DNA from 3 places in the Chryseobacterium sp. JK1 genome. Region 3 is predicted to be linked to each of the others. Evidence: riboswitches for the same ligand, from Rfam matches in the RefSeq annotation. Region 3 holds a riboswitch; each other region holds the start of a gene.

Region 1 (8,381 bases), 150 kb from region 3:
TAATGTTGATAGGAGCTGGTTTTGTTATAATGGAAAAAAGTTTGATAAGATCTATACAATTATTGAAAATATTATTTTCACTAAAAATGAAATCAAACAATTGGAACCTTCTTCTATTGCTTATGAGTAAGAAACATATCCTCCTATTCGGCATCTGTTTAACAATGTTATCCTGTGAACAAAAGGAAGTGCTTGCCAAAGATATTTCAATTAAAACATTAACCCGAAATCTTTCTACCATTAAAGGAACTGATATCTACACAAGCTTTATGATGATAGAGGACGATACTTCCGACACGCTCAGGTTTAAACTAACCGATAAGGATTGGGCTATTTTGAACGAAAGTTTTGACAGAAATCAAATCCATCTGATCAATAATAAGACTAAGATAGGGGAAGAAGTGAACTCTGCAACCATGTCACAACATATTAAGATCAGAACCAATAAAAGACTCATTTCTGTAGAGTATGATTATTATTTCGCTCGTGAGAAAGCTTTGTTTGACACGATAAAGACCATCAAGTTTAAAAAATTTATGCGAACTGTTGATTCACTAGTCTATTTCAGATCGAAGGAAACCAATTCATCAAATTTTAAATAATCAAAATATATCATAGGAAGTGATTGAGTGTTTTATTTTCTACACTAAAAAAGCCACCGCAAAAGCAGTGGCTTAAAAAATCAAATCTAACTATGAACCTTATATTTTATAGATTCGGATTATTCTCAGATTCTCGCTGAGGAATACTGAATAAATAGTAATTACTGTTGGGTATAAAAGCGGACTGATCTGGGAATGAAAACACAGAATGTCCTTTTCCATCCACTGTTTTCGTTACTCCCTCGGGAGTGGTAATCTGAACTTTGATTGGTTTCCCGTCTGCATCTACAAATGGTTTTCTTTCTACGGATCCCTGAGTTCTGATAATATCGGACAGAGAAAATCCTTCTCCGAATAATTCTTTTCTTCTTTCAAGCAAAACTGCTTTTATCACATCATTTTGTGCCAGTGAACCACTGTAGATATTCGCTTTTCTCGTAGATTTCAATTGGTTCAGAACGGCTACGGCCTGAGATACGTTTCCATTTCTTGCTTCTGCTTCAGCTTCAATCAGATACATTTCTGCAGATCTCATGTAAACAATATCTGCAATGAGGGTAGATTTAAATTTGAATTTAGCATACCTCAACAATCCTTCTCTTCCTTTAAGCCCATCCCATGAAAACAGCTGATATCTGATATCATTGGTATCAAATAAATCTTTAAAATAAGGATCGGCCATAAAGCTGTAATAATAACTTCCTGATGAAGACACATCTAAAAAGTGGAAGGCATAACTTTCGTCCGACTGTTCCTGTGTTTGCTTATGCCCCCAGATCCATTCTATATTATCGATATCATTGAATCCTTCGCTGTATTTTTCCGGAGCCATCAAAGGATATCCTTCTCTTGCGATTTTAGCGGATGCAGATGCTTTAGCCCATTCTCCGGTATTCAGATATGTTCTTGCTAAAAGTCCGTTTACTACATTTCTGTTGATCTTATCTTTGTTATTTCTTGTATAATTTTTCAACAGATTGTCTGCGTCTGTAAGATCACTTTTAATCAAAGTATAAATTTCTTCCAGGCTTGCTTTTTTCTTTCCCGGTGTAGCTGTAGTGGAAGGCTCTGTATAAATAGGAGCCGTTAAAGCCGTTTTATCTTTAAGGTAACTGAACTGATAAAAACTGGCTATATTCAGATAACAGAAAGCACGCAATGCCTTTGCCTGAGCTTTTACCTGATTTTTCTTTTCCTGACTTCCTTCTGTACCATCAATTTTTGCAATAACATTGTTCATATTATTAATGGCAGAATACAACATAGACCAGATGAACAATGGTCTTCCAGCGGTATTGTTCACCATCTCTGTGAAGTCATAGGTAGATGAGAATCCATATTTATTTCTAAGTACAGCGACATCACTACCCATGGCATCGCTGGCTCTTAAAACTGTTGAATAACCAATATTTGCATATGTTGTTCCATCATTATTAAATTTCGCCCATGTTCCGTTGATCACCGTTTCTGCACTTTCTGCTGTTTTAAAAACCTCAACACTGCTGGCCTGATCTGTAGGAGCGGTATCAAGATCTTTCTCACAGCTTGTAAGCGACCATAATCCGATAAGCGCAAAAGATAAATATTTTAAATTTTTCATTGTTTCAATTTTAAAGATTAAAGCGTTGCCTGAAGTCCAAAAGTAATGGTTCTCATCGCAGGATATCGGTAATAAGTGGTACCATCCAGCGCCTGTTCAGGATCCATTCCTTTATGTTTATAAAAGGTCAGAAGGTTTTCTGCCTGAATATAAATTCTGAATTTTTTGAGCCCGATTTTTTCAAAATAATCAGAGGGCAGTGTATATCCTAAGCTTACATTCTTAAGCCTTGCATAGGTTCCTGAATATAAAAACCTTGAAGAAGTGGAAGTCCAGTTATTAGTGGCTGTACTTAATACCGGAACATCTGTATTGGTATTATCCGGAGTCCATCTGTTCAGCATTTCGGCACTCCAGGAACGTCCTCCGGCGCTTCCGTTATGCATGATTGAAGTGTAATCCGTATCCAGGATCTTCCCTCCTATTTTAAAGGTCAGCAATCCTGAAAAATCAAAGTTTTTATAGGCAATACTCGTGCTTATCGCTCCTGTTAATTTTGGCAATGCAGAGCCTTGTAAAATTTTCGTTGCTTTAGCGTATTCTGAAGTTGTTCCTTCTACCGTATTTCCGTTAGCATCGGTAGAAATCGTTTTCCATAGAGGCTTTCCGTTGCTTGGATCTACCCCTACCCATTCCTGAATAAAGAAATCGTATACAGAACCTCCTTCTTTTAAAAGTTTGCTTCCTACAACAAGGGGGCCTTTCGGCATTTTCAATACTTTATTATTTAAAGTACTCAGGTTCACGTCTACATTCCATTCGAAATCTTCATTTTTGATTGGTGTAGTAAATAATGAGAACTCAAAACCTGTATTCTGTATGGTTCCTACGTTGGCAGGATAATCACTGATTCCCAATGAAGGGGCTACAGGCACATTAAACAGAAGATCCTGGCTTTTTCTTTTAAAATACTCTACGTTACCTTTAATTCTGTTTTTCAGAATAGAGAATTCCAAGCCTACATTGAGGTTAAGATTGGTTTCCCATTTCACATTATCGGTTCCTACTTTTTCTAAAGTGGTTCCGGCTTCTCCGCCAAGAGGAGAAATTCTGTATAACTCCTGATAAGCATAGTAAAGAGGCTGTCCGTTTGGACGCAATAATTTGTCATTTCCTTGTCCACCGTAACTTGCACGCAATGTCAGTTGGTTGAAGAAATTCAGGTTTTTGATGAATTCTTCATTTGAAATTTTCCACGATCCGCCCAAAGACCAGAATTTCCCCCATCTGTTATCCGGAGCAAACCTTGAAGAACTGTCAGCTCTTCCTGAAGCAGAAAGGAAATAGGTATTGTTAAAATCATATTCCACTTTCCCCAGAAAACTTAATAGACTAAGCTGATCGCTGTTTCCTCCAAAATTCACCAATAAAGAAGCGGCATCCGGCTCATAATAATAAGGCAGGGAGAAACGGCTTCTGGTCCCGGAAATTGTTTGATAGTCGTATTTATAGAATTCATGACCTGCCAAGACATTTACATGGTGTTTTCCGAATTTTTTGTCATACGTCAGAATATTACTGGTTGTGTAAGACAGTGTTCTTGTATTTGATCGGGTTACTGTTCCACCAATCTCAGCACTTTCTCCCAACAGCGGATTCGAATAATAGTGTCCGTTATAATTTACCAAATCTACTGAAAAGCTGCTCTTGAATCTTAATTCCGGTAAGAAAGTAAATTCCATAAACCCTTTTCCTGAAAAGTTATCTTCCTTGTTTTCATTCTTATCTAAAGGTAAGGTAGCTGCGGCATTTTGGTTCTGAAGGGCACTTGTAGGCCTGTATTTTCCAAAATCATAAATGTTATTCCCATTAGCGTCTAATATGTAAGATCCGTCTGGATTTCTTTCATAGTAAGGATAAAATGAAGGAATAAATCTTGCCGCATTGATGATATTACTTGACTTGGAATCTGAAGATGTAGGCGCATTCTGAATACTGTTGGTATAGCTTAAGTTCACTCCTACGTTCAGCCATTTTTTCACTTCAGAATTAATCTTTAGTCTTGTATTATATCTTTTGAATCCTGATTCGATAGCCATCCCTTTATCATCCAGATATCCTAATGAAAAGAAATAGTTGCTTTTCTCACTTCCTCCACTGATATCCAAATCCACCTGATTTCTTGAAGCAACTCTCTGTAAAATATCTCTCCAGTCGTCATTCCAGAGAGCAGTTGCACCTGGCAGTAATTTTCCGTCTGTTCCTACTGGTCGTGAATAATTAGGTCCATATGGGTTTATTCCCAGAGTGGAAACCAAATTATCGGATGCCATTTGTGCAGCCTGCTGAGAAGAAATCTTATCGGACTTATACCCGTTTCTCAATGCTTCCCAATACAGCTGGAAATACTGGTCCGTATTCACCTGCTGATAGTCTTTGACCGCTCTGCCTGAAAATCCCTGACTGATGTTAAAGTTTACTTTCGCTTCTCCTTTTTTTCCTGATTTTGTTGTAATAATGATGATTCCGTTGGCCCCTCTGGAACCGTACAATGCACTTGCTGTAGCATCTTTCAGAACACTTATAGATTCAATATCGTTAGGACTTATTGCGTTCAGGTTTCCATCAAAAGGAATACCGTCTACTACATATAGCGGATCACTGGAAGCACTTACCGACCCAACCCCTCTGATTCGGATGGTAGAAATTGCCCCCGGCTGTCCTGAAGCACTTGTGGTTTGAATCCCCGGTACCTGTCCTTCCAAAGCTTTGGTAATATTGGTTACGGGTCTATTATTGATTTTATCGCTTGAAATAGTTGCTACTGAACCGGTATAGCTGTTTCTTTTGGCTTTACCATAAGCTACCACTACCACCTCATCAATCTCCTTTTCACGGAGGGTATCTTTTTTCGGTTTGGAAGTCTGCCCGCTTACATTTGCAATTCCTAAGAAAAATGCAGCCACTGACGGAATCCAAACTTTAGAATTAAATAAAGTTTTATTAATCATAATCAATTTTATTTACCAAATATTAAAATTTTGCCCCTTGCAGAAAAGTCAGCAAAGGGCATCGATAAATACGATAAACCAAATGCTTATTTTTCCTTTATAGGCTGAATGTGACACCTTACGCATAGCAGGTTGTCAAGATTTCACTGGGTCAGTTCCCTCCATCTTTCTTTATAAGCCGATCGAAATATGGTTGCAAAGCTATAAACTTTTAGTCTACAAAACAAGTAGACTTATTGTTTTTTCATGATAATTTTTCAAAAATTAACAAAATATTTTATAAAACTCACCAAAATAGCACTTTATAAAAATTATCACTTTGATAAATATGACAAATATCATTATCGATAATTCAATGAACAAAATTGAGATATGATCTTATTTTTTAGCTTTTTAATTGAAAAAACTTTTTAATTTTATAGAATGAAAGTTTTAATTATAAATGGACCTAATCTGAATCTTTTAGGCACCAGAGAACCCGAAATCTATGGAAGCGTTTCTATGGATAGTTATTTGGAAGTTTTAAGAACCGAGTTTCCTTCTCATGAATTAAAATATTATCAGTCCAATATTGAAGGGGAATTGATCAACCGACTTCAGGAAGATGATTTTGATGCGGTTGTTATTAACCCCGGAGCTTTCACGCATTATTCCTATGCCATAGCGGATTGTTTAAAAAATATCCGAAAGCCTAAAGTTGAGGTTCATATCAGTAATATTTATAAAAGAGAGGAATTCCGACAGAAGTCTGTAACAGCAGCTAATACTGACGCCGTTTTATCTGGCTTTGGAATGGATGGGTATAGGTTGGCTATATTGAGTTTGAAGTAATTTTTCACCACGGATGTCGCAGATTTCCACAGATAATTGTGGATAGCTAGATGATTAATGACAATTTATGGAGATAAAAGGTGAAGTTTTTTGTACTTCTATTGGAGTCTATTCTCAGCAATTGACAAAGCGAAAGGCTTATATTATTGAGGAAATGAACCTTCAAAACATAAGAATTTGCAATGATGAGGATAAATTAAAATGGTATTCAAAATATTATTTTAGTTTGGAAGTAGATCCGGAAATCACTGATATTCAAATTGACGATCAAATAGAAAATCCTGAATGTGATGCCATAGAGGTAACGATTGAATTTTCCAATTGTCAGAAATATTGGCTTACTTTCGTCACTCCCAAATATTTAGATAAGATACTGAATGAAGAGCCTTATTTTTCTTCAAGACATTTTATGATTATTAAAAGATTGAGTGAAGAATCGATCAGGTCGACGGTTCGAAAGCTGGATGAACAAAATGAACTGCTTGAAAGCTGTAAAAAATATAAATAATAAAAGAGCCTCATCTGTGATGAGGCTCTTTTATGTATGTACAACTATTAGATAGTTTGTTCTTGTAATTGAGGTCCGGAAGCGATTAATCTTTTTCCTTCTTCAGTATCACAATACTGTTCAAAGTTTTTGATATATCTCGAAGCAAGATCTTTTGCTTTTTCTTCCCAATCTGAAGCATTTTCGTAGGTATCTCTTGGATCTAAGATTCCTTCAGAAACATTTGGAAGTGCTGTAGGAATCTCAAGATTCATGATTGGAACCTGAGTTTTAGCAGCGTTATCAATAGAACCGTCGATAATTGCATCAATGATTGCTCTGGTATCTTTCAGAGAAATTCTCTTTCCTGTACCATTCCATCCTGTATTCACCAAGTATGCTTTAGCACCGTGTTCTTTCATTTTACCGATCAATGTTTTTGAATACATTGTTGGGTGTAATGTAAGGAATGCTTCACCAAATGCAGGAGAGAAAGATGGCTGAGGTTCAGTAATTCCTCTTTCTGTTCCAGCTAATTTTGAAGTATATCCGCAAAGGAAGTGGTATTGTGCCTGATCTTCGTTAAGGATAGAAACTGGAGGAAGTACTCCGAATGCATCCGCAGAAAGATAAACAATCTTCTTAGCATGACCTGCTTTAGAAGGCAATACAATTTTGTTGATATGGTAGATTGGATAAGAAACTCTAGTATTTTCTGTGATAGATCCGTCTGTGTAATCTGCTACTCCATTGTTAACAACAACGTTTTCAAGAAGCGCATCTCTTTTAATCGCTCTGAAAATATCCGGTTCTTTTTCTTCTGATAAGTCGATTACTTTAGCATAGCATCCTCCTTCATAGTTGAATACTCCGTTGTTATCCCAACCGTGCTCGTCATCACCGATAAGGTATCTTTTTGGATCTGCAGATAAAGTTGTTTTACCTGTTCCTGACAGACCAAAGAATAAAGCTACATCTCCTTTTTCTCCAACGTTTGCAGAGCAGTGCATTGAAGCCATTCCTTTTAATGGAAGGTAGTAGTTCATCATGGCAAACATACCTTTCTTCATCTCACCTCCGTACCAAGTACCTCCGATGATCTGTAGTTTTTCAGTAAGGTTGAACATCACGAAGTTTTCAGAATTCAATCCTTGTGCTTCCCAGTTCGGATTGGTTGTCTTAGAACCGTTGATTACAGTGAAATCTGGTTCACCAAAGCTTTCAAGCTCATAGTGAGAAGGGCGGATAAACATATTAGTAACGAAATGCGCCTGCCATGCCACTTCAACGATAAATCTAACTTTAAGTCTTGTATCTGCATTGGTACCGCAGAAAGCATCAACTACATAAATTTTCTTGGCATCAGCAAGTTGGTTCAGCACTAGTTCTTTACAAGACGCAAAAATTTCTGTCGTAGTAGGTAAGTTTACTTTACCATCCCAGAAAATAGTATCTCTTGTAACATCATCCTGAACAATATATCTGTCTTTAGGTGAACGACCTGTGAAAATTCCTGTTTTTACTGATACTGCGCCAGATTCCGTAAGCTCAGCTTTTTCAAACCCCTGATTTTCAGGAGAAACTTCAGCCTGATATAATTCTTCGTAAGAAGGGTTATACACTACTTCATAGTTTCCTTTAATCCCTAATTTCTCTAAATCCTGGATGATTTTAGTGTTTTTCATTTTACTTATATTTTCTATTTCTTTATTGCTTTCAACAAAATTAATATTAATTATTTGTTAAAGACGGTTTAAATATACTGATATAAGTCAGAATGACAAATAAAAAAAGAATATTGTAAGATATTGATTATAAATCAATTATATTTTTCCATTCAAAAACAGTTGTAAAACCTTTCTCCCAAAAATAGTCTTTATAGTCCCCAAATTTGGCACTCATCACAAAAT
Region 2 (8,381 bases), on a different contig from region 3:
GGCTAATCCTGATCTTTATTGGATTGAGCTTAATGGCTTGACTCCACAGCAGCTGTATACATTCCAGTACAGAACAAACGATTTGATAAAAGTAGCAGATCCTTATTCTCCTCAAATTTTATCTTCCTATGATGACCAGTGGATTTCAGCAACCACCTATCCGAATTTACCAACATTTCCTGCAGGGCAGGATTTTGAAGTATCTACTTTCAAACCAGGCCAGGCTTCATACAATTGGCAGGTAACCAGTTTTCAGAGACCAGCGAAAGAAGATCTTATTGTATATGAATTGCTATTAAGGGATTTCACTCAGGAAAAAAACTGGCAGTCATTAATTAACAAGATCTCTTATTTAAAAAACTTAAAGATCAACGCCATTGAACTTCTTCCCATCATGGAATTTGACGGAAACCTTTCCTGGGGATACAATACTTCATTCCATTATGCGCTGGATAAAGCCTATGGAACTCCTGAAAAGTTTAAAGAATTTGTAGATCTCTGTCATCAGAACGGAATTGCCGTTATTCTGGATGTTGCTTTCAATCATGCAACAGGAAGATCGCCTTTAGTAAGACTTTGGAATATTGATCCGGATGGTGACGGCTATGGAGATGTAGCTGCAGACAATCCTTATTTCAATCAGGTTCCGAAACATTCTTATAATGTCTTCAATGATTTTAACCATACCAGCCTTTCCACTCAATATTATGTTGAAAGATGTCTTCAGCAGTGGCTTACAGAGTATCATATAGACGGTTTCCGATGGGATCTTACAAAAGGATTTACCCAAAGCTGTTCTGAAAATGATGAAGCCTGTACCAACGCTTATCAACAGGACAGAGTAGACATTCTGAAACACTATGCAGATAGACAATGGGCTATAGACCCGAATTCGTATATGATTTTTGAACATTTAGGAACAGATGCCGAAGAGCAGCAATGGGCGAATTACAGAGTTTCAGAAGGAAAAGGTGTACTGCTTTGGAATAAACAGACCGATCCTTACAACCAAAATACCATGGGTTATAAAGAGAACAGCAATTATGACAGAATGAACAACAGCCTTCATGGGTTTACCAATATGCGTGCGGTAGGATATGGAGAAAGCCATGATGAAGAAAGACTCATGTTTAAAAATCTTGCTTACGGAGCAGTTAATGGAAGTTATAATGTTAAAAATCTCAATACAGCACTTGACAGAATGAAGACGTTCGGAGCTACATTCTTCACCATTCCCGGCCCAAAAATGATCTGGCAGTTTGGTGAACTTGGCTATGAATTCAGTATTAACAGATGTGTAAACGGAACAATTGACAACGGATGCCGAACAGATGAAAAACCTATTGCATTTAGCTTAGGATATGATACGGATGCTGCCCGAAAATCAGTGTACGATACTTGGGCTAAAATAATTGATATAAGAAGCACTCATCAGGTATTTAAATCTAAAACCTATACCATAGAATCTAACAACCTTACCAATGATCCTGATGGGTTGATTACAAGAATCTACGTATATGATGATACGCTTACTGGAATGAAAAATGTAGTGGTTTTGGCTAATTACAGTACTGCTGTACAAAATGTTGTTCCTTACTTTCCTTATACAGGGCAATGGCAGAACCTAATGGATAATACTGTTTCTAATATCGTTTCAACAACCACTCCTATAAGTCTGCAACCCGGAGAATTCAGAATCTTTGGAAATTATGCAGGAGCTTTATCAACAACAGACGTAAATGCTTCTCACAGACTTTCGCTTCAGATTGCCGATAATCCTATAAAGAATGGGCAGGTGAAACTGGTTTTTAACAAAGCTAAGAACGGAGAAATTATCATTTCCGATATGAGTGGTAAAAAATTAGACTCGTTTAAACTGAACCAGGAAAACGGAACTTACGAACAGAAAGTAAATTATCCTTCCGGGACGTATCTTGTTCAATTAAAATCATATACAGGAATTGTGATTCAAAAGATGGTGGTGAGATAAATTAATATTCACGATATCAAACAGATAAAAAGGCAAATTTGTAAATTAACAGATTTGCCTTTTTGCATATTAAAAAAATACTCTACCTTTGCAGTAGATTTATCAAGAAAGGTGGAGGGATTTGGCCCAGTGAAACCTTAGCAACCGACACATTTCCAAAGGTGTAAAGGTGCTAATTCCAACCCGTTGGGGGAGATAAGTGAAGTCAACATTTCTATATGAATTCCATTTCTTGAAGTCTTATACATCTGCGGAGCAATTTCGCAGGATTTATTTTTAATGGGCAAAACAAAAATGAAAAAATTAAGCATAGCCGTATTACTGCTTGGAACTATTGGAATAGCAGCTCAGGAGCAAGAGGAAAAAGGAAAACAGATCGAAGATATCATTATCGTCGGAAACCGTAATGCTAAAAGAACAAAACTGGAAACACCGGTTCCTGTAGATGTTATCAATATTGAAAAAATACAAAAAGCATCTCCTCAGATCACCGTTCAGGATTTACTGAATTACGTGATCCCTTCATTTAACTCCGTGAGACAATCTGCTTCAGACGGTACAGAACATATAGATCCTGTTACTTTAAGAGGGATGGGTCCTGATCAGGTTCTGGTTTTGGTGAACGGAAAAAGAAGACATACCACGTCTCTGGTCAATTATCAAAATACTGTAGGAAATGGTTCTGTAGGAACAGATTTGAGCACTATTCCTGTTATTGCTATTGAAAAAATAGAAGTTCTGAGAGACGGTGCTGCAGCACAATATGGGTCTGATGCCATTGCCGGAGTCATTAATATTATCCTTAAAAAAAATCCGGGGGCTTCTGCGAGTATCACCTATGGATTGAGTGGGAGAAATGATGGAGATACTTATCAGGCAGGTGCGAACTACGGAACTTCCCTTGGAAAGGAAGGAGGTTATGTCAACCTTTCATTACAGTTGAGCCACAGAGGGAAAACAACGAGAACGCAGAACCATGATCTGGATATTTTCGGAGATAATTTTGCGTATGAATTTGCTCCTAACTTTAACGATGCTAAAAACGCAGATGATGCTGAAATAAAAGCAAGAGGGTTAACCCGGGATGATTTCAACTTCCAGATTGGAGATGCTCAGATTAAACAGGGACAATTGTTTTTTAATTCAGAATATCCTTTAAATGACAGGTTGAAACTTTATTCTTTTGGAGGTTTTAGTATCAAAGAAGGTAAAGGGTTTGGGTTCAGAAGACTTCCCAGTGAAAAAAATAATATTGTTTCATCCATTTATCCTAATGGATTTCAGGCCGTATTAAACTCTCAGATTTATGATGTTTCCTATGCTTTAGGAGCAAAATATAATGTTAACAACTGGTTGATCGATCTAAGCAATACTTTTGGAAGCAATACCTTCAATTATAACGTAAGCAATACCAATAATGCTTCATTGGGGGCCAAATCTCCAACAAGTTTTTACGCGGGAGCCCATAGCTTTCTTCAGAATACCATCAATCTTGATGTTTCTAAAAATATAAACAGGTTCAATTTTGCCTTTGGAGGAGAATTCAGGTTTGAACAATATCAGATCAAGGCAGGAGATGAGGCTTCTTATGCTAAATATGATGTTAATGGTAACGTTGCGGTAGAAGGATCGGTAGTAACGGAAGCAGCAGGGGGCTCACAATCTTTTATTGGTTTTTCTCCCAAAAATGCACTTAAAAAAGACAGACATTCCACTGCAGTGTATGCTGATGTTTCCTACGATTTGGATAAAAAACTGAATATTGACGCTGCGGCAAGATTCGAAAACTATTCCGATTTTGGAAGTACCCTTAACGGAAAACTTGCCATACGCTATGAATTTGTTAAAAATTATGCCATAAGAGCAGCTGTGGGAACTGGTTTTAGAGCGCCTTCACTTCAGCAGCAGTACTTTAATAACTCTTATGCAGATATTTCAACCACAGGATCTAAAATTGTTACTAAAGGTATTTTTAGTAATGACAGTAAAGCAGCTGAGGTTCTTGGGTTTAATCATTTAAAGCAGGAAACTTCAGTGAACGGAAGTGCCGGATTTACGCTAAAACCTGCAAAAGGACTTTTCATCACCCTGGATGCATACCTTATTAAAGTAAAAGACAGAATTGTTATTACTGGAAACATTACCGATGAAAGATTATCCGATCCTGCCATTGTTGGTGTTGGAAATGAGGTAGAGAGTGGAAGGTTCTTTGCCAATGCTATTGATACGGAAACCAAAGGTGTTGACCTTGTAGTATCCTACGACTGGAAACTGGGAAAAGGAAACCTAAATATAAACCTTGCAGGAAATTATACGGAAACCAAAATTACGGACTTTCATTTCCCTGAAGGTATAAAAACTCCTCAGGAACAGTATTTCGGTCCAGATCAGATCAATATCATTGAAACATTATCTCCAAAAACCAAAGCTTCATTGGGACTTAATTATGGCATCGGGAAATTTAATTTTCTCGTGAGAAATACCTATTTTGGTAAAGTCATAAGAGACGGTTTCCCTTTTGGAGGAGTTCAGGAATTTTCACCAAAAGTTGTAACAGACGTAAGTGTGGGATATGATATTACAAAAAATGTAAACTTTACCGTAGGAGCCAATAACGTTTTTGATGTCTTTCCGGATCTTCAGATTTATAAAAACTCTTACTATGGAGTATTCAAATATGCACCGGTTCAAATGGGAACGTTGGGTAGTTATTTCTTTGGACGTCTTAATTTTAATTTTTAATTATTAAATGAGTACTGCATCACATCAGATCGGCTGGAAAACCGCTGCCGCAATCGTAGTTTCCAACATGATCGGAACAGGGGTTTTTACCACGCTGGGATTTCAGCTGTCCGATATTACCAATACCTACAGTATTTTTCTACTATGGATGATTGGTGGCGTTCTGGCTTTGTTTGGAGCTTTCTGCTATGCCGAGCTCGGCTCTCATTTTAAAGGAAACGGAGGCGATTTTATCTATCTTAAAGAAACTTACCATCCGCTATTTGGCTATCTTATCAGTTGGATTTCCTTAATTATCGGATTTTCATCCCCTGTGGCGCTGGCAGCTTTGGCAATGTCGAAATACCTCTCTGTATTTGATTACAGCTTTGGAAACGGTTTTGCCATTATCGCTATTCTTCTCGTCACGCTTTCTTTATCATTTAGTTTAAAAACATCAAGTAGGTTTCACAACTTCTTCACATTTATTAAGGTAGCTTTTATCATTATATTGGTTATTGTAGGAGTAACCTTATCAGGAAATTCTGAAATTGGAAATAGCCTCAATTTCAGTGACAGTTGGAAAGGGGAAATCATGCTTCCTGCCTTTGCAACGTCTTTAGTATTTGTTACCTATTCTTACGCCGGCTGGAACTCAGCGTCTTATATTGCCGGAGAAATTAAAGATGTTCAAAAGAATCTTCCAAAATCATTGATTATAGGGACTGTTTTCGTGACGGTCAGTTATATTTTAGTCAATTATATCATGCTGAAACATGCCCCTGTAAGCCAGTTAGAAGGAAAAGAAGATGTAATGGGAGAAGCAGCTGTTAATATGCTGGGAACCTCTTTTGGAAAAATAGTCAATATTTTTATTGCTTTGCAGCTTATAGCGACTATCAGCGGATATCTGTGGGTAGGATCAAGGCTTACACAGGCTTTTGCCCAAGACAGCACTCTCTGGAAACCTCTCTCAACAGGGAATAAAAAAGGAATTCCAGTGAAAGCCATCTTTGCTCATGCCGTTATAGCAGTCATTATAATTTTAACAGGAAGTTTTAAGGAAATATTTGTCTATACAGCATTTATTCTACAGCTTTTTGCAAGTCTGGCGATCTCCACCGTCTATTTTCTTAAAAAAGAAGACCGGAAAATCTTTAAATCTAATGCTTTTTACATTTTTCCGACAGTTTTTTTATTATTCAGTATATACATTCTCTATTTCACACTTATCCATAATCCCAGAGAAAGTATTATCGGATTAGGAATTGTGGCAGTAGGAATTATATTATTTTTAATAGATCGAAGGCTCTCAAAGAAAGCTTAAAATAACTTTTAAGGGCATAAAAAGGATATCTTGCTCTCTTTATTCCTCATGCTCAAAAATTTATGCTGAATAGTAATTTTAATTTTGAATTAATAATTCTTATCTTTGCACCCACAAAAATTCCACAATGTCTAAATCATTAATTCCAAAATTAGAAGCTATAAAACAAAGATATAATGAGGTTGCTGACCTTATTATACAGCCTGATGTTATTTCAGACCAAAAAAGATATTCTTCTTTGAACAAAGAATATAGTGATTTGGGAAAAATTGTAAGAGTTTACGATCAGTACAAAGGCGCTTTAGACAGTATCGAAGAATCTGACGAAATCATTGCAGATGGATCAGACAGAGATTTGGTAGATCTTGCTAAAGAAGAAAAGCTTGAAGCACAATCCAGAATTCCTGGGTTGGAAGAAGAGCTTAAAGTACTTCTGATCCCTAAAGATCCTGCAGATGACAAAAACGTTATCGTAGAATTACGTGCCGGAACCGGAGGAGACGAAGCGGCTATTTTCGTAGAAGATATCTACAGAATGTACACCATGTATTTCAAATCTAAAGGCTGGAGACATGAAGTAACCGATTCTAACGAAGCTGCAAAAGGCTACAAAGAATTGATTATGAAAGTAGAAGGTGAAGGAGTATACGGAATCATGAAATTTGAATCAGGAGTTCACCGTGTACAGCGTGTGCCAGAAACAGAATCTCAGGGAAGAGTTCACACATCTGCCATTACTATTGCCGTTTTACCTGAAGCAGAAGAAGTAGACTTCGAACTGAATCCTGCAGATATCGAAATGCAGACTTCGCGTTCAGGAGGAGCCGGAGGTCAGAACGTAAACAAGGTTGAAACCAAAGTACAGCTTACCCATAAACCTTCAGGACTTGTAGTGGTGTGTCAGCAGGCACGTTCACAGTTAGCAAACCGTGAGTTGGCGATGGAAATGCTTAGAACGAAGCTTTACGATATCGAACTTCAAAAAGTACAGGGTGATATTGCAGCGCAAAGAAAATCTATGGTATCTACCGGAGACCGTTCTGCAAAGATCAAAACGTACAACTATCCGCAAGGTAGAGTAACAGATCATAGAATCAACAAATCTATGTATAATCTGGATGCTTACATGAATGGAGATATTTCTGAAATGATTGATGCCGTTATCATGGCAGAAAATGCAGAAAAAATGAAAGGAGAAGAAGAAAACTACTAAAGTTTTTAAAAATATTAAGAGACCTCTGATTCTTTCAGGGGTCTTTCTTTTTTTAAGACAATGAAAATCAAATATAAACAATGAAAAACTACAAAATAATTTTACTCTTTTTACTCACGATGATGGGCCAGTATCTTACCGCTCAGACAGAAGTAAAGAAGCCGGCAGAAGCATTTGAAATGTTCTTTGGAACCTTTGTGAATAACGAAGACACGGCACTCAATAAACTTAATGAGTACCTGAAACCCACTGTAGATGGTCAGAATGCCTATCAGGTAAACTTTAAAGAAACCTCGGAAGAAATGATCAATAGCAGTGTAGAAAATTTTCTGGCAGCTTTTCCTAAAACCACGGCTGCAGCATGCAAAAAAGAGGCAGAAGAATATTTCATCGCGATGTTTGCCAACTTTAAAAAAGGAAAACTTACCGTTAAAAATGTAAAAGTAGTTCCTAACGAATATGTTGAAGGGCAGAAAATTGCAGAAATAAGCTATACCGTTAATTTCAAAGTACCATCAAAGCTTACATCGGGGCCGGAAGGAGATATTCAGAAAGTAAAACCTGAAGATCTTAAAAAATATCTGACTCAGGCCGCCCAGGATTTTAAAAATGCAGATAAAACAGTCACCACAGACCAGGAATTTAAACTCTACGAACTGAAAGAAGGAGGCAAAATCTACTATTGGAACGGAAGTCCTGATGAAATTGTCAGTAACCTGACCGATTTTTATTTTGAAAGTTTCGGATCATAAACAACGATCATTAAACATACAAAATCCTGATTTTTCAGGATTTTTTTTATTTCACATACTTTACGTATTTTTGAGAAAACCGTTCACTATGAATTTTAAACCAATGTTATTAACTGCTGGAGTTTTATTTTCAGCATCTTTTTATTCTCAAAAAATGAATTATCCTAAAGCCGTAAAGGGAAGTCAGACAGACACTTATTTTGGAAGTGCGGTTTCAGATCCTTACAGAGATCTTGAAAATGATTCTAAAGCCACCAAAAAATGGGTAGATGAAGAAGTGGCATACAGCCAGAATTATCTTTCGAAGATTCCGTTCAGAGATAAAATTAAAGATCAGCTGAAAGAGATCTGGAACTATGAAAAAATTTCTGCCCCTTT
Region 3 (8,381 bases):
ACTCCTCTTCACCTTCTTTTAAGCTGATGGAATTCACCACACATTTTCCCTGAGCCACCTGCAGACCTGCTTCAAGAATTTCCCATTTGGAGGAATCTACCATGATGGGAATTCGGGCAATATCCGGTTCGGAAGCAATTAGGTTCAGAAATTTGATCATGGATGCTTTCCCATCTATCAATCCGTCATCGAAATTAACATCCAAAATCTGAGCACCGCCTTCTACCTGATGGCGGGCAATATCTAATGCTTCAGAAAATTTCTCTTCTTTAATAAGCCTTAAAAATTTTTTGGACCCGGCAACATTGGTTCTTTCACCAACGTTGATGAAATTACTTTCGGGCGTTATGATAAGAGGCTCAAGGCCTGATAATCTTAAATACTTCATCTATTTTATTCTTCTAAAATATAGTAGGCATTATTTGCGTTCTGCCTCAATAAATCTCTATGTTTACCTAAAGCGGTAAGCAATGGAAATCTTTTGTATGCCAAGCCATGTTCTATGGCAAATTTTTCGATCTCTTCTGTGATCTCGCTATAATACATATAGCTATAATTCGGAAACAGATGATGAGCAACATGGAAATTGAAGTTTCCCAACACGTTTCTCACCCACCAATTGTTTTCTTTCAGATCATTGGTGACTTCCAACTGATGGCGAAGCCAACTGAACGGAAGTCCATTTTCTTTATTCAGCTTCGGAAAAGCATTATCAGGAAGCGGATGCAAAGGCAATAAAACAAAGAGTGCAAAGATGCTTGCTGATATCACCTGTAAAAACCATGCTCCTAATGCCAACCCTATTGATACTTTAAAGAACACAATTGGAATTACAATCTGATAAAAAAAGTAAAACAGCTTATAGCTTATCATTTTTACCTTTTCTCTCAAGGGTATTTTTCCCTGAGTCTTCAAAATCACTCTTTCCGTATCAAAGAAATCTCTAAAATCTCTTATAAACATCCAATTGAACAAATACAAAGGATATACTAAAAAGAAAAACCTATGCTGATATTTCTGAATTCCTTTTGCTTTGATCCACGGGACTATCAATAGTAACCCGCTTTGTTCGATATCGGTATCCCATCCATCCACATTGGGATACGCATGATGGCTTGCGATATGTCTTTTCTTCCAGATATAGGAATTGGCTCCTACAAAATCAAAAATGTGTAAAACCAGCTCATTGAGTTTTCTGCTTTTATAAATATTGTTATGAGCTGCTTCATGGATTAGGTTTAAATAAATCAAAACCAGAAATATTCCCATTGAAACAAAACTCAGAATATATACCCCATGTTTTTCAGCATTAAAAACGGCAACGAAATACAAACCTACATAGATCAATGGCAGAAGAACAGCTTTGATCTGAATGTAGATATCCCTATTCTCGGGAATGGCTTCTACACGTTGATTCACTTTCTTTCTCAATTCATTAAACAATCTGGTATCCTCTGAATCTTTTAAATAAATCGGCTTTTCCATTACATTTAACTTTGTGGTTTACATAAAGTTAACATTTATATTTCAGCCTACATTCTTGATTTTAATTAAAAAAATCTATCAAATCACACAAATTCTCTCAATTTCCTTGGAGGATATTTCTCTACCAGATCAGCAATCGCTTTGATGTGCTCCGGAGTCGTTCCGCAACATCCACCAATGATGTTGATCAGTCCTTTCTCTACATATTCTTTAATCTGTCTTGCCATATCTTCCGGTGTTTCGTCGTATTTTCCAAAAGCATTAGGTAAGCCGGCATTCGGATAAGCGGAAACATAGAATTCTGAATTATGAGCCAGCGTTTCCAGATAAGGAGTCAGCTGATCTGCTCCCAAAGCACAATTGAAACCTACGCTTAATAAGTTAAGGTGCGAAACTGAAATCATAAAAGCTTCTGCTGTTTGCCCGCTTAATGTTCTTCCTGAAGCATCTGTAATGGTTCCTGAAACCATGATCGGGATTTTTATTCCTCTTTCTTCCTGCAATTCATCAATAGCAAATAAAGCTGCTTTTGCATTCAGGGTATCGAAGATGGTTTCTACCAAAAGGATATCTGAGCCTCCATCGAGCAATGCTTCACACTGTTGTTTGTAAGCAACTCTCAGTTCTTCAAAAGTGATGGCTCTGTAACCAGGGTCATTTACGTCCGGGCTTAAACTTGCTGTTCTGTTGGTTGGGCCGATAGATCCCGCTACAAATCTTGGTTTTTCCGGGTTCTTCGCTGTGTATTCGTCACAGGCTTTTCTGGCAATTTTTGCAGACTCATAGTTCAGATCGTATACCAAATCTTCCATATGATAATCTGCCATCGCGATTGTTGTTCCAGAAAATGTATTGGTTTCGATGATATCGGCACCTGCTTCCAGATATTTTTTGTGAACTTCTTCAATCGCCTGCGGCTGCGTCAGAGAAAGCAGATCATTATTTCCTTTTACAGGATGTTCCCAGTCTTTGAAACGTTCTCCGCGGTAATCTTCTTCCTCGAATTTATATCTCTGGAGCATGGTTCCCATTGCGCCATCAAGAATTAAAATTCTCTCTGTTAAGGCTTTGTATAATGCTTCTGAATTTTTCATTTCTTATCTATTTTGGCTAAAGCCGTTGGATATTGAGTTAGTCTAAAGCCTGCTTTAAGTCTGCAATGATATCTTCTACATTCTCCAATCCTACTGAGCAGCGTACCAAACCTGCAGTAATCCCGACTTCATTTCTTTCTTCATCTGACAGTTTGGAGTGTGTAGTGGATGCTGGATGTGTAACGATCGTTCTTGTATCACCCAGGTTAGCAGACAATGAACACATCTGTATCTTGTCTAAGAAGTTTCTTCCTCCTTCTATTCCTCCTTTTATTTCAAATGCTACTATATTTCCACCGAGCTTCATTTGTTTTTTGGCGATTTCATAGCTTGGATGTGATTTCAGGAATGGATATTTTACCAATTCTACGTTAGGATGGTTTTCTAAAAATTCGGCTACCTTCAATGCATTTTCACAGTGTTTTTCTACACGAATGGCCAATGTTTCAAGGCTTTTTGATAATACCCAGGCATTAAAAGGAGATAATGCAGGTCCTGTATTTCTTGCGAAAAGATAAATTTCTCTGATCAGGTCTTCTTTTCCTACTGCAATTCCTCCCAGTACTCTTCCTTGTCCGTCAATCAGTTTCGTGGCAGAATGTACAACAATATCTGCACCATATTTAATGGGCTGTTGCAGGTAAGGTGTCGCAAAACAATTATCTACAATAAAAAGAAGATTATGCTTTTTGGCAATTTGTCCGAAAAATTCCAGATCCAGAATTTCAATAGCAGGATTGGTAGGAGTTTCCAGATATAAGATCTTAGTATTAGGTTGAATGTATTGTTCTACATTGGCAGAGTCTTCTGCTTTGAAGTAAGATGTTTCGATATTCCATTTTGGGAAATATTTGGTAAACAGGGTATGTGTAGATCCAAAAACAGATTGGCAGCTTACGATATGATCTCCGGCATTCAGTAATGCTGCAAATGTGGAATAGATGGCTGCCATTCCGGTTGCAAATGCATATCCTGCTTCTGCGCCTTCCATTTTAGCAATTTTATCTGTAAACTCTGTTACATTCGGGTTAGAGAAACGGCTGTAGAGATTTTTAGGTTTTTCTTCTGCAAAACTGGCTCTCATATCTTCCGCATCCTGAAAAATAAAGCTTGAGGTAAGATATAACGGTGTAGAATGTTCGTCAAACTGAGTTCTTTCAGTTTGGGTTCTTATTGCTGATGTTTCAAAATTTTCCATATAGTTTTAATTTTAATAATGTACAATGTATCTCAGGGCTGTTATTTTTATACTTCGCTCAATACAACCTTTGGCATTATTATCTTCATCATTGATACATTGTACATGTTATCTGTATACATTATTTTGTTTCACTTACTCTTAAAATATCTCCGAATACTCCTCTTGCTGTTACCAGGGCCCCGGCTCCTGCTCCCATAATTACAATTGGATTTTCACCGTAACTTTCTGTATAAATTTCAAAAATTGAATCTGAACCTTTTAACTGTCCTAAGGCTGAAGTTGCTGGAACGGAAATCAATTTTACATCCAAATCCCCTTTATCTTTTTGAAGATCCCCGTGCAGATCGCCTACATATCTTAGTACATGACCTGGCTCCTGATTCTCTTTTATTTTCTGGTATTCTTCATCCAGTTCTTCCAGTCTTGTCAGAAATTCTGATTTTGAAACTTCAAGTAAACTTTCAGGAACAAGGTTCTGGATATTGATATCACTAAACTCATTGATTAAGTCCAGCTCTCTGGCCAGAATCAATAACTTTCTTGCCACATCATTCCCGGATAAGTCTTCTCTTGGGTCTGGTTCTGTATATCCTTTTTCCAAAGCTTCGTTGATGATGGTTGAGAATTTGTCATCTCTTAAAGAAAAATTGTTGAAAACATAGCTTAATGTTCCTGAGAAAACACCTTTAATTCTGGTGATATTTTCTCCAGAAAGGTGTAGTAATTTGATGGTATCAATTAGAGGAAGGCCTGCTCCTACATTGGTTTCATACAGATATCTTCTGTTATTTTTATTCAAAGTATATCTTAGCTTACGATATTCTTCAATAGGAAGGGTATTAAAAATCTTGTTGGAAGAAACCAGATCAAAACCGTTTTCAGCCAAAGCATGGTAGTTATGAACAAAATCTTTACTTGCCGTGTTATCTACAACGATCAAATTTTCCAATTGATTTTCGTTGGAGAAATTGATCAGTTCCTGAACATTCGATGGATGTTCTGCCGTTACAACTTCCTCAGTCCAATTACCGTCAAATCCTTTTTTGTTAAATGCTATTTTTTTAGAATTGGCAACTGCCACCACTTTAAGATCTATATTCTTACGTCTTTTGATCTCATCTGAAGATTCTAACACCTGATTGATCAATGTTTTCCCTACGTTTCCATGACCTATAATAGCAAGATGAACGGTTTTGGGTTTTTTGAAAATTTCGGATTCTATGATATTCTTGGTCTTTTCGTCCTGAGAAGAAGTCACTACAATATTGACCCTATTCTCTCCTGCGATCTGATTTAAAAGCAAAGGAAATACATTATTTCTCGCCAGCTCTGCAAGGACTTTATTAAAATCTTCTGATACAAAACCTAGTACAGAAACATTATTGATGCTATAAATTTGGGAAACTTTCCCTGATTTTCTTTCTGCTTCAAACTCATCAATAAGACAGGCTACTGCTTTTTCTGCATCATTTTCGTGAACCAATATTGAGATTCCGTTTTCTACAGCCTGCTGAGAGATTACTCCTACACTGATTCGTGCCAAAGTGAGTGCTTTAAAGATTCTTCCATCAATTCCGATTTCTCCTAGAAAATCTTCGCCTTCAAATTTGATGATTGATCTGTTCTTTAAAAATTTTATTTCATTAACCTTTTTCATTACTTTATAAAATGTTTTTTATGATATTATTTAATTGTTGATATTCCATTAGGAAGGCATCATGCCCGTGTATAGATTGGATCTCGTGATAAGAGGCTTCCTTATTTTTCTCTTTCAATTTCTCGAAGCACATTCGGATTTCAGAAGCAGGAAAAAACAGGTCTGTATCTACGGAGATCATGTGCATTCGTGCTTCTATTCTCTCTAAGGCTGATTCATCAGCGTTGATATTCATCAGTAAATGATTCATCAATTGATATGCTTTCAAACTAAATCTTTCGTTTAAAGCATTACCGTGATATATTAACCAGTCTTCTGATTCTAAGCGCTGTTTGTCCTGATTGTATGTATTCTGAAATCTGCTGTTGAGCGATTGTGGAGTTCTGTAGCACAACATAGCATGAATTCTTGCTTTCTGTAGAGGTTCATCTTTATCATTTAATAAAAATTTCTGAACCATACACTGTGCATGAAGCCAGTCGTGTGTTCTGTAGTCACAAGCTATCGGGATAAATATTTCTGCAAGCTTAGGTTGCTTGGCAAGCATTTCCCAGGCAATTCCTCCTCCCAGAGAGCCTCCAATAATGGCATATAAGTTTTTGATATGTAAAGCTTCTAATCCTTTCAGAAATATATTGGCTATATCTGAAGGGGTAAAGCTTTCATAGTCTTCAATTAAAAAAGTATCATAACCGTTTCCGGGTATATTGAAACAAAGAACGGTATATTGCTCCGTATCTACGACCTGATCTTTACCTACCAAATTTTTCCACCAGCCTTGTTCTCCGGATACTGTTGAATTTCCGGTAAGTGCATGGTTGATAAGAATAATAGGAGCTGTAAACAGGTCTTTCCCGAAAAGCTCATAGCTTAACAAGATATTGCATTCCTTTTGGGAATTGGTTTGATACGAAAGATTAATATAGTTTAGTTCTGTTTTCAATTCTATTATTTTAATACAATTGAAAATGCCACAGGAAATGGCTGAAAAGAACTTCAGTAAGTTATCTGTCCAAAATCACTTTGGTAGAACGTAGCACCTTCTCTGCATGCGCAAAGGGTTGCTAAGGTTTCATAGGGTCTAATCCCTCAACCTTTCTTGATAACATTTTCAATATTTGAATGAACGAATGGTGCAAAGGTAGCTCTTTTCTTTTAATTTCAAAAAAAAAATAATTTAATATTTTAAAAAGCCTTTAAACACAAGTATTTCAGGGCTATATTAATAATTATTCAGATGAAAGGAATTGGAATTATTTTTCAAAAAAACTAACTTCGTGTGGAAAAATGTTGAGATATGACTGCCGAAAAGGATAGATTACAAGATACCAAATGGAAAAACTGGGGACCTTATGTAAGCAACCGGCAATGGGGTAACGTACGGGAAGATTACAGTAGAGACGGGAATGCCTGGAACTTCACCAACCACAATAATGCGGAGAGCTATGCCTACCGCTGGGGAGAAGAAGGTATTGCCGGAATATCGGATGTAAAGCAGCTGTTTTGCTTTGCATTTTCATTCTGGAACAAGAAAGATAAGATCGTAAAGGAGCGTTTCTTTGGTTTGAGCAATCCACAGGGAAATCATGGGGAAGATATTAAAGAAATTTTTTATTATCTGGACAACACTCCTACCCACAGCTATATGAAGATGGTGTATAAATATCCCATCAATGCGTTTCCTTATGATGATCTCGTTACAGAAAACGGAAGACGTGGCAAAAAAGATCCGGAGTATGAAATCTTTGATACAGGGATCTTTGACAATGATGAATATTTCGATATTTTTATTGAATACTGTAAAGCCGATCACAACGATATCCTCGCCAGAATCACGGTGTGTAACCGCAGTCAGCATAATGCTCCGATTGTTGTAATACCTACAGCCTGGTTCCGAAATAACTGGAAATGGGGATACAATACTTATAAAGGAGAACTGAACGCTTATTCTCATGACGGAAGCATTAATATTGCACATGACAGTGTTTCTATCAAGAAATTATACTCGAGAAACGTCAATGCACAACGTGTTTTCTGTGATAATGAGACCAATACTTCTAAACTGTATGGGAATCCTTTGCCTGAAAATCATTATTTCAAAGATGGGATCAATGATTTTCTTATTCATCAGACCAATACAGTAAATCCTGAACAAAAAGGAAGTAAAGCTTCTTTTCTGATTGATGAAATGATTGGACCAGGACAATCCAAGGTTTTTGAATTCAGATTATGTCCCAATGAAACAGATGCTCCTTTTTCCGGATTTGATGAAATTTTCAATAATAGAAAAACTGAAGCTGAAGATTTTTACAACGAAATTCAATACGATACAACCAATGAAGATGAAAGAAATGTACAAAGACAAGCCTTCGCTGGACTTCTCTGGAACAAACAGTTTTATCATTACAATATCGGAAAATGGCTAAAAGGCGATCCCAATTTTGAAGCTCCAAGAAACTTTAATGAATATGTAAGAAATACAGAATGGAACCATCTTCACAATAAAGATATCATTTCCATGCCTGATAAATGGGAATATCCATGGTATGCAACGTGGGATCTGGCTTTCCACTGTGTTCCTTTCTCCATTATTGATGCCGAATTTGCCAAAGGCCAACTTCTGTTGCTCACAAAAGAATGGTACATGCATCCTAACGGTCAGCTTCCCGCCTATGAATGGAATATGAGCGATGTGAATCCTCCTGTACACGCATGGTCTTGCTTCCGTGTTTTTAAAATTGATGAAAAAGCCAACGGTAAACCCGATTTACTGTTTCTTGAAAAAGTTTTTCAGAAACTACTGCTCAATTTCACATGGTGGGTGAACCGAAAGGATAAAAACGGGAAAAATATCTTTGGTGGAGGTTTCCTTGGTCTGGATAATATTGGTGCTTTTGACCGGAATATGGAACTCAAAGACGGTCAGCATCTTGAACAGGCTGAC

The links. A riboswitch is a leader RNA that binds a small molecule or an ion and turns the genes downstream of it on or off. The one in region 3 is predicted to bind S-adenosylmethionine.
Region 1: linked by a shared signal. The riboswitch ahead of ACQ76T_RS15840 (SusC/RagA family TonB-linked outer membrane protein) and the one ahead of ACQ76T_RS16595 (alpha/beta fold hydrolase) in region 3 are both predicted to bind S-adenosylmethionine.
Region 2: linked by a shared signal. The riboswitch ahead of ACQ76T_RS22280 (TonB-dependent receptor plug domain-containing protein) and the one ahead of ACQ76T_RS16595 (alpha/beta fold hydrolase) in region 3 are both predicted to bind S-adenosylmethionine.

What each region holds. Positions count from the first base shown of each region.
Region 1 covers NZ_JBODRU010000002.1:620,792-629,172, reverse strand. Annotated here, with positions in the region: gene ACQ76T_RS15855 (hypothetical protein) at 1-130, shown strand, start outside; gene ACQ76T_RS15850 (hypothetical protein) at 165-602, shown strand; gene ACQ76T_RS15845 (RagB/SusD family nutrient uptake outer membrane protein) at 709-2,202, opposite strand; gene ACQ76T_RS15840 (SusC/RagA family TonB-linked outer membrane protein) at 2,220-5,153, opposite strand; SAM riboswitch class I at 5,237-5,333, opposite strand; gene ACQ76T_RS15835 (type II 3-dehydroquinate dehydratase) at 5,577-5,984, shown strand; gene ACQ76T_RS15830 (hypothetical protein) at 6,052-6,492, shown strand; gene pckA (phosphoenolpyruvate carboxykinase (ATP)) at 6,540-8,156, opposite strand; gene ACQ76T_RS15820 (GYDIA family GHMP kinase) at 8,284-8,381, opposite strand, start outside.
Region 2 covers NZ_JBODRU010000006.1:79,752-88,132, forward strand. Annotated here, with positions in the region: gene ACQ76T_RS22275 (alpha-amylase family glycosyl hydrolase) at 1-1,990, shown strand, start outside; SAM riboswitch class I at 2,087-2,192, shown strand; gene ACQ76T_RS22280 (TonB-dependent receptor plug domain-containing protein) at 2,285-4,732, shown strand; gene ACQ76T_RS22285 (APC family permease) at 4,740-6,038, shown strand; gene prfA (peptide chain release factor 1) at 6,166-7,251, shown strand; gene ACQ76T_RS22295 (hypothetical protein) at 7,332-8,003, shown strand; gene ACQ76T_RS22300 (prolyl oligopeptidase family serine peptidase) at 8,092-8,381, shown strand, end outside.
Region 3 covers NZ_JBODRU010000002.1:766,521-774,901, reverse strand. Annotated here, with positions in the region: gene metH (methionine synthase) at 1-388, opposite strand, end outside; gene ACQ76T_RS16615 (fatty acid desaturase family protein) at 394-1,485, opposite strand; gene ACQ76T_RS16610 (homocysteine S-methyltransferase family protein) at 1,569-2,579, opposite strand; gene ACQ76T_RS16605 (O-succinylhomoserine sulfhydrylase) at 2,617-3,777, opposite strand; gene ACQ76T_RS16600 (ACT domain-containing protein) at 3,899-5,437, opposite strand; gene ACQ76T_RS16595 (alpha/beta fold hydrolase) at 5,442-6,380, opposite strand; SAM riboswitch class I at 6,439-6,546, opposite strand; gene ACQ76T_RS16590 (MGH1-like glycoside hydrolase domain-containing protein) at 6,735-8,381, shown strand, end outside.